DNA from 3 places in the Vibrio sp. 1401 genome. Region 3 is predicted to be linked to each of the others. Evidence: predicted binding sites of a transcription regulator. Region 3 holds the regulator's gene; each other region holds the start of a gene.
The links. The regulator MetJ, encoded in region 3, represses methionine synthesis genes. The targets are predictions, from matches to a motif close to TTAGACNTNTANANGTCTAA.
Positions count from the first base shown of each region.

Region 1: metN (methionine ABC transporter ATP-binding protein MetN) is a predicted target of MetJ. The motif match lies at 1,832-1,851, and genes of this name have one in related genera.
Region 2: metH (methionine synthase) is a predicted target of MetJ. The motif match lies at 1,417-1,436, and genes of this name have one in related genera.

Region 1 covers NZ_JAWOWF010000006.1:146,130-149,419, reverse strand. Annotated here, with positions in the region: gene treR (trehalose operon repressor TreR) at 64-1,011, opposite strand; gene gmhB (D-glycero-beta-D-manno-heptose 1,7-bisphosphate 7-phosphatase) at 1,086-1,637, opposite strand; gene metN (methionine ABC transporter ATP-binding protein MetN) at 1,979-3,013, shown strand; gene R7Z77_RS05545 (methionine ABC transporter permease) at 3,003-3,290, shown strand, end outside.
Region 2 covers NZ_JAWOWF010000067.1:849-4,138, forward strand. Annotated here, with positions in the region: gene R7Z77_RS22325 (cation:proton antiporter) at 1-1,293, opposite strand, end outside; gene metH (methionine synthase) at 1,485-3,290, shown strand, end outside.
Region 3 covers NZ_JAWOWF010000038.1:1,017-4,306, reverse strand. Annotated here, with positions in the region: gene R7Z77_RS17460 (O-succinylhomoserine (thiol)-lyase) at 1-978, opposite strand, end outside; gene metJ (met regulon transcriptional regulator MetJ) at 1,204-1,524, shown strand; gene R7Z77_RS17450 (malic enzyme-like NAD(P)-binding protein) at 1,637-2,914, opposite strand; gene bfr (bacterioferritin) at 3,121-3,290, opposite strand, start outside.

The DNA.
Region 1 (3,290 bases), on a different contig from region 3:
GAACAGTCCCATTAATTGAGAATGATCACAGTATAATTTTAGAGCAGATCGTTTTAGTGTGGATTAACAAACGATAGGCTGTTGAGTAAAGTGAACCACTTCCTCATCGCCATTTAATTGATTGATCAGCATGTTAGCGGACTTCTCACCTGCAAGGGTATAACCTGGATCGACACTAAATACTTTAGGGAAAAGGAAAGAGAGCAATTCATTACCACCAACACCTGTCACAACCACGTCTTCACGGCCTAACTCTTGAAGACGCTTAATCACGCCCAACGCGATAGTGTCACTGGCGCACACGATGGCCTGAGTATCAGATTGAAGGACTTTGTCTACCAACTGATAAGCACTTTCATGGCTCAACTTACCCGTTTGGAAACAAGGTGCAATTTGCTTGCGTTGACACCAAGCTTTATAAGCATTTAGACGAGCTAAGCCAGTGGTTTTGTCTTCAGGATCAACACCAATATAAGCAATGCGAGATAAAGATTGCTGCTCAAGGTGAGACAAAGCCATGTCTATCACACCTTGGTTATCGTAGTTGATCGAGGAAACCATTTGCGTGTCCATCGCGATCACGACGATACGATTCCCCCACGCCGCCAATGCTCGCTCATCACATCCAGTAAAACCAAACACGATCACCCCATCGACGTTGCGACGTCTAAGCACATCCAAATGCTCATTGGTTTTATCGCGATCGAATTGGCTCTCCATGATCACCGCATCATAACCAGCGGAATACAAAGCATTGAGCATGGTACCAACGGCGCGATTTTCTGATGGTGAATCTAAACGGGAGATGATAACCCCAATAACCTTTTGACTGCCACCACGCATCGACTGCGCCGACTTTGATGGGACGTAGCCTGATTCACGAATGATTTGCTCTACCTTCTCACGCGTTTGCGGTTTCACTTTTGGATCGTTAGTAAGCACACGGCTTACTGTCGATTTGCCCACGCCTGCCAATTTTGCGATATCAAGAATGGTGAGTTTTTTGCTCATAAGTGTTCAGACTAAAAGAAGGAATCAAACAAAAGGGAAGCAGTGGCTTCCCTTAACTCAGTCAGTAATGAAGATTACTTGTTTAAGTACGCAGGCACATCTGCAATGCTATCTAATACTACCGTTGCAATGGCTTCGCCCTGTTCTGTTACTGGCTTACCAGTGCGAACCAAAATCTTAGTGCCAACGCCTGCCGCTTCTGCTGCCATCATGTCTTCAGCTTTATCGCCGATCATCACAGATTTCTCCATGTCGATCTTCAAGAAGTCACGCGCAGAAATGAACATGCCTGGTTTTGGCTTACGGCACTCACAATCTTGCTTGTACTCGCCAATGCCATGTTCTGGATGATGTGGACAGTAATAGATACCATCGAACTCAACACCATTATCAGCAAAGTTCCAATCCATCCATTGAGTCAGAGACAAGAAACGGTCTTCACTGAATTTACCGCGTGCGATGCCCGATTGATTCGTCACTAACACTAGAAGGTAGCCTTTATCTTTTAGCGCTTTCGTCGCTTCAAATACACCATCAATGTACTCAAAATCATGTTCGTCATGAACGTAGCCGTGGTCAACGTTTATCACGCCATCACGATCGATAAAAACAGCAGGTTTTGCCAAAACGTATTTCTCTATTAACTCGGTTTAATCAGATTATTACATACCTTATAAACTTCAACACTATCTAATTCATTCTAGGCCTCGACAAAACGGTTGATTTGTTGGGCAAGAATCGGTAAATCTGAGGGTGCCCTGCCGTCTACCTCCTGCTTTCTATCTATACATCTCCGTTTCGAAACAGAACATCCATACATTTAGACGTCTAGACGTAAAAATATCTATTGACTTCATTCTGCTTAACCCATAGCATCAACTGAAAATTGAGATAAAGCTCAACATTAAGTTCTGTCAAAGGCCGTTTTTGACAGCGAAGTTCCCCGTATCTTTGGGCAGGTTGAAACATGATAGAAATAAAAAACGTCAATAAAGTGTTCTACCAAGGCAGTAAGGAAATCCTTGCCCTGAAAGACATTAACCTACACATCGACAAAGGCACCATCTTTGGTGTTATCGGTTCATCTGGTGCTGGTAAAAGTACGCTGATCCGCTGCGTAAACATGTTAGAAGCGCCGACCTCTGGTTCCATCATCGTTGATGGTGTAGATCTAACCAAACTCAGCAAAAAGCAACTAGTCGAAACACGCCGTAACATTGGCATGATCTTCCAGCACTTTAACCTGCTTTCGTCTCGTACTGTGTTTGATAATGTGGCATTGCCCCTAGAACTGGCAGGTAAAGACAAATCGCAAATCACAACAAAAGTAACTGAGTTGCTAAAGCTTGTAGGCTTAGCCGACAAACACGAGAGCTACCCATCTAACTTAAGTGGCGGCCAAAAACAGCGTGTGGCAATTGCTCGTGCATTGGCATCCGATCCTAGCGTGCTGCTTTGTGATGAGGCCACTAGCGCACTAGACCCAGCAACAACTCAATCTATCCTTGAGTTATTGAAAGAGATCAACCGCAAACTCAACATCACGATTTTACTTATCACTCACGAAATGGAAGTCGTAAAAAGCATCTGTCACGAAGTAGCAATCATCGGTGGTGGTGAGCTGGTGGAAAAAGGCACCGTTGGCGATATTTTTGCGCACCCTAAGACAGAGCTAGCGCACCAATTCATTCGCTCAACGCTGGATCTTTCCATTCCTGAAGATTACCAAGCACGTCTGCAAGCAGAACGTGTTGATGGCAGCTATCCGTTGGTTCGCTTAGAGTTTACTGGCGCAACCGTCGATGCACCGTTAATGTCGCAAATTTCTCGTAAATACAATATTGATGTGAGTATTTTGAGTTCCGACCTTGATTACGCTGGTGGCGTGAAATTCGGCATGATGGTCGCAGAGCTATTTGGTAACGAAGAAGATGACAACGCAGCTCTTGAATACCTGCGTAAGCACAACGTAAAAGTAGAGGTACTTGGTTATGTCCTTTAATACGATTTCTGAATGGCTGAGTTTAAACAGCAAACTACTTTTAGGTGCAACGTGGGAAACGCTTTACATGGTTGCGGTTGCCGGATTAGTCGGCTTTGCTGTGGGTATTCCATTAGGCGTAATCCTCCATATTACTAAGAAAGGCGGCCTACTTGAAAACACCAAACTAAATAGCGGCTTAGGCGCTATCGTTAACATTGGTCGTTCAGTGCCATTCCTCGTACTGATGGTTGCGATTATTCCAGTGACAAAAATGCTGGTTGGAACCTTTATCGGT
Region 2 (3,290 bases), on a different contig from region 3:
TGCTTGGTTGTCCTCTTCCATCTTCTTCTCTTCAGCTTTTGCTTTTTCAATCATTGGGGTGATTGTTGAGCCTTGAATGAGGATAGAGAAAACAACGACGGAGTAGGTCATCACAAGAATAATCTCTTTTACATCGATTAACTTATCTTGAATCACCCAAATACCAGATGGAATGGAAAGTGCCATTGCCAATGCAAGGCCCCCGCGTAAACCGCCCCACGTCAAAATACGCACTGACCATGGATTATATTTTCTGTAACGTTTAAAGCCTATGTAAGAAAGAAATACACTTAGATAGCGAGCTGCTAGTACAAGAGGGACTGAAATAGCCATCATGATCCAGTCTTCTTTGTGGAATTCAAATAGCAGCATCGACATACCGATCAGTAGGAATAACACGCCATTCAAGAATTCATCAACAAGCTCCCAAAAATGGTCAAGGTGATCTTCACTCTCTTTTGAAAAGCCAATAAAGCGTGTCCAGTTGCCAATCATAATACCGGATACAACCATTGCGAGTGGGCCTGATACATGGATGTATTCAGCAAATGCGTAACCTGCCGTTGGGACACCAATGGTAAGTAACAATTCCATTGAGTGATCATCGGTGGCACTGATCAAGTAGTGGAATAGCAAACCGAGGACTAAACCATATGTGATACCACCGATAGCTTCTTGGATGAAGAGTAAGGTGACACTACCTACAGTTGGTGCCTCAGTGCCAAACGCAATCGTAAATAGAGTGACGAAGATAACCAAACCGAAGCCATCATTGAAGAGCGATTCTCCTTCAATCTGAGTGGAGATACGTTTGGGAGCATCGAGTTTTTTAACAATAGCCAATACAGCGATTGGGTCAGTTGGCGATATTAGAGCACCAAATAGTAAGCAGTAGACCAAATCAAATTGGATGCCAATTAACTGACAAAACCCATACAGCGCAAATCCAATAAAGAACGTGGAAAACAGTGTGGCTCCAAGAGCTAAAACAGTGATCTCCCACTTTTGATCTTTAAGGTTCGGGAGTTTGATGCCTAGTCCACCAGCAAATAGTAAGAAGCCAAGAATGCCTTTGAGCAAGAAATCTTCGAAGTTAATCCTTGTGACCGTCTCCGTCGCAATTTCGGTGAGATGGAACCAGTTGTTTTGACCCGCAATTAAGATTAGAAGTGAAAGCACCATTGAACCTGCGGTAATCGCAATGGTGGTTTGCATCTTTCCTATCTTGCTGTTTACAAAAGCAATTAGCATCGCAGCTGCGGATAGAAAACATAAAGTATGATAGACCGACATAGAGCTCTCTATTTGTAACATTTTATGAATGGAATTCTCGGCTGATGCTGCTTAAATAGCAAACATTTTTTCGTGATTATTTTGTAAGTTAAGAAGGAGATAAAATAATCATTAATTCCACGTTTAGACGTCTAGACTCCTGAAGTTTGTGTGATAGGATGGAAAGATAACTAAAGGAATGAGGCTGTACTGTGGGAAGTAACGTAAGACAACAGATTGAAGCTCAATTGAAGCAACGTATTCTTTTGATTGATGGTGGTATGGGAACCATGATTCAAGGGTACAAACTTGAAGAGCAAGACTATCGAGGAACGCGCTTTGCGGATTGGCATTGTGATCTAAAAGGTAACAACGACCTGTTGGTTCTAAGTCAGCCTCAACTTATCAAGGAAATTCACGCTGCATATTTAGAAGCGGGTGCAGATATTCTTGAGACCAACACTTTTAACGCAACAACCATTGCGATGGCTGACTACGAGATGGAAAGCCTAAGTGAAGAAATTAACTTTGCAGCTGCCAAGCTTGCACGTGAAGTTGCAGACGAATGGACCGCAAAAACACCCGATAAACCACGTTATGTCGCAGGGGTTTTAGGGCCGACAAACCGAACTTGTTCTATTTCTCCTGATGTAAATGACCCCGGATATCGAAATGTTTCTTTCGACGAGTTAGTTGAGGCTTACTCTGAATCGACTCGAGCGCTTATTAAAGGTGGTTCAGACCTTATTCTTATCGAGACCATCTTCGATACGCTTAACGCTAAGGCTTGTTCATTTGCTGTTGAAAGTGTGTTTGAAGAGATGAGTATTGAGTTACCTGTGATGATCTCGGGGACTATTACTGATGCTTCCGGTCGGACATTATCCGGTCAAACCACAGAAGCGTTTTACAACTCATTACGTCATGTTAAACCGATTTCGTTTGGTTTGAACTGTGCACTTGGTCCAGATGAGCTGCGTCCTTATGTTGAAGAGCTCTCTCGTATATCAGAATCTTTTGTTTCCGCTCACCCAAATGCTGGGCTTCCGAATGCATTCGGCGAATACGATTTGTCGCCAGAAGATATGGCTAAGCATGTTAAAGAGTGGGCTCAAAGTGGCTTTTTAAACTTGATTGGTGGGTGTTGTGGTACAACTCCTGAGCACATTCGCCAAATGGCACTCGCGGTTGAAAATATCGCCCCTCGTCAATTACCTGAACTTCCCGTTGCTTGTCGCTTGTCTGGCCTAGAGCCACTCGCTATTGATAAAGACTCTTTATTTATCAATGTCGGTGAGCGTACGAATGTAACCGGTTCTGCGCGTTTTAAGCGCTTAATTAAAGAAGAGCTGTACGATGAAGCGCTCGATGTGGCTCGTCAACAAGTTGAAAATGGCGCTCAAATTATCGATATCAACATGGATGAAGGCATGTTGGATGCACAAGCTTGTATGGTTCGCTTTTTAAACCTTTGTGCGTCAGAACCTGAAATCTCAAAAGTACCAATCATGGTTGACTCTTCCAAGTGGGAGGTTATTGAAGCCGGTCTTAAGTGCATCCAAGGCAAAGGCATTGTTAACTCGATCTCTCTCAAAGAAGGCAAAGAGAAATTCGTTGAACAAGCTAAGTTGATCCGCCGTTACGGTGCGGCTGTGATTGTGATGGCGTTTGATGAGATTGGGCAAGCAGATACACGTGAGCGCAAAGTAGAAATTTGTACCAACGCTTACCGAATTCTTGTTGATGAAGTGGGCTTTCCACCAGAAGACATCATTTTTGACCCAAACATTTTTGCCATTGCTACGGGGATCGAGGAGCATAATAACTACGCGGTGGATTTCATTGAAGCCGTTGGCGATATCAAACGTGATTTACCACATGCGATGATATCTGGTGGTGTTTCTAACGTCTCATTCTCTTTCCGTGGCAATAACTATGTACGTGAAGCGATTCACGCGGTGTTCCTCTACCACTGTTTTAAAAATGGTATGGATATGGGGATTGTGAATGCGGGTCAG
Region 3 (3,290 bases):
TTCAGCTAATGAAAACAGTTGGAGCTCTTTCACAAACACCTTTAACTGCTCAAACGAACCAGCAAACTCAAAACTCAACATAGAGCCAAAGCCCGTTTGCTGCTTTTTAGCAATGTCGTGACCTGGATGTTCCGGCAGGCTTGGATGATAGATAGTTTTAACTAACGCTTGTTTCTGTAGGTAAGCCAGTACCTGCTGTGAGCTCTCTTCATGTACTTTCATACGAGCACCAAGCGTACGAATACCTCGCAGTGTCATGTAACTATCGAAAGGTGTGCCCGTTGCACCAATACAATTGCCCCACCATGCAAGCTCTTCTGCATGCGCTTCTGTGTTGGTGATGATTACCCCACCAATTACGTCCGAATGACCGTTGATGTACTTTGTTGTGGAGTGGATAACAAAATCCGCACCTAGCTCTAAAGGTTTTTGGTACACGGGTGTCAAAAAGGTATTGTCCACCGCAACTAACGCGCCGACTTGTTTCGCTTTTTCACAAGTAGCTGCAATATCCACTACGCGAACCAGAGGGTTTGACGGAGTTTCTAGCAAAATGAGTTTTGGTTTTTGTGCCAATGCAGCATCTAAAGCCTGTTCGTCTGATTGATCGACAAACTGAACCTTAAAATCGCCTTTATTAGCTCGGGTATTAAAAAGACGATAGGTACCACCATAACAATCGTGAGGAGCAATAATGAGATCATCTGGGCCGAGAAAAGCGGAAACCCATAAATTTAATGCCGACGTACCGCAGTTAGTAACAACCGCTCCTTTTCCAGACTCGAGTTCAGATAGCGCACTTTCCAACAGTCCGCGGTTTGGATTACCAGATCGTGTGTAATCATACTTGGGCACTTCACCAAAAGCAGGAAAACCATAGTTAGTGGAAAGATAAATAGGTGGAACGACAGCATGATATTGGCTGTCTGATTCAATACCAGTGCGTACTGCAATGGTCGCAGGTTTGCGAGTGCTCATGGGTGTATCCTTTCACGGGTAATGACTTCTAAATAGGAATGCGCTATATCTAATGAGTAACATAAAGTGATCAACACGCTTCCTTTGCTGTTATGTTCACTTTACTCGTCAAAAAATGAGACGTCAACACTTCTAGACGTCTATATGTCTTTGCTTATGGCGGTAAATGCAGCTAAAATCAGCACCTAAATTATTTTTAACCGATTACATAAATGAAGGTGTGCAATGGCTGACTGGAATGGCGAATACATTAGCCCATATGCAGAGCACGGCAAAAAAAGCGAACAAGTAAAAAAAATTACCGTCTCTATCCCGCTAAAAGTTTTAAAGGTGCTAACTGATGAGCGTACTCGCCGTCAGATCAATAACTTACGCCATGCAACCAATAGCGAATTGCTATGCGAGGCATTTTTGCACGCGTACACAGGTCAGCCACTTCCGACAGATGAAGACCTTCGTAAAGACCGTCCTGATGATATTCCAACAGAAGTAAAAGCGCTGATGACGGAAATGGGCATCGAATTTGAGTCATTCGACGAAGAATAAAAAAGCCTGATAAGAGGTTTCAGGTAATAACTCTTGCCTCGAGCCAAATGAATGACATAAAAAATGGGACGCAATAGCGTCCCATTTTTGTGTATCACATCTGAAAGATATATTACTCTGCCATGTAGCTTTCAGGCATCTCGATACGAGCTACACCTGAATTAACCGCCGCCTGAGCAACCGCTTTTGCAACACGTGGTAGCAAACGTGAATCCATTGGTTTTGGAATAATATAGTCCGCACCAAACTCTAGCTTATCAACACCTGCAGCCTTCAATACGGCTTCAGGTACAGGCTCTTTTGCTAGCTCACGAATCGCCTCAACGGCTGCAAGTTTCATTTCATCATTGATTTCACTTGCACGCACATCAAGAGCACCGCGGAAAATGAATGGGAAACACAATACGTTGTTAACTTGGTTAGGATAATCACTACGGCCAGTACCCATGATCAAGTCATCACGAACTGCGTGAGCAAGTTCCGGCTTGATTTCAGGATCCGGGTTAGAACATGCGAATACGATTGGCTTATCTGCCATCAACTTCAACGCTTCCGCTGGCAATAGGTTTGGACCAGATACACCTAGGAACAGATCTGCACCTTCAATCACGTCTTCTAGTGTGCGCTTATCTGTATTGTTCGCAAATAGCTGCTTATATTCATTAAGATCATCACGACGAGTGTGAATCACACCTTTGCGATCTAGCATGTAGATTTTTTCGCGCATTGCGCCGCATTTGATCAGAAGCTCCATACACGCTACAGCGGCAGCGCCAGCGCCAAGACAAACAATTGTTGAATCTTCAAGTTTCTTACCTTGAAGTTCGATTGCATTCAGCATACCCGCTGCCGTTACAATAGCAGTACCATGTTGATCATCGTGGAATACTGGTACATCACAACGTTCAATCAGACGCTTTTCAATCTCAAAACAGTCTGGTGCTTTAATATCTTCAAGGTTGATACCGCCAAAAGTGTCTGCAATGCTCGCAACAGTATCAACAAATTCATCGATCGTGCGGTGCTTAACTTCAATATCAATAGAGTCAAGACCTGCAAAACGCTTAAACAGTAACGCTTTACCTTCCATCACTGGCTTAGATGCAAGTGGACCTAGGTTACCTAGACCTAGAATAGCGGTACCGTTAGAAATAACAGCAACCATGTTCCCTTTTGCAGTGTACTTGTACACGTTATCCGGGTTTTGTGCGATTTCACGCACTGGCTCTGCAACACCAGGGCTATATGCAAGGGCAAGATCACCCGCCGTTTCCGCAGGCTTTGTCAGTTCGACAGCAATCTTTCCTGGAGTTGGATAAGCATGGTAATCCAATGCTTTTTGGCGATGTTCTTCTTCTGGAGTGGCTGCTTGGTGGTTGTCTTCAGACATGGACGTTTCTCTTTTTTATTTTTAGGTAAGGGGGCATAAATTCTATCGGATAGAAATCAAACTTCATAGGCAAGATTGCGAGCAATATCCTTAAAAAGCCGATAATAAAAGAGATTAGACCAGATAACGGGGTTAAGCACCCGATTTTCGAGTCAGGTGCTCTTTCTTCTTACTATTATTGGAGTATGCAAAATTAGAAAGTATCGTTACTCTTCGTCCACGTATTGCGCTTGGAGATAATTCTCAATACCAGACATTTCAATCAAGCCAAGTTGCGTCTCTAGCCAATCAACATGTTCTTCTTCATCTTCAAGAATATCTTGGAAGAGATCTCGAGACACATAATCTCGAATGTCTTCAGCGTAGGCAATCGCAT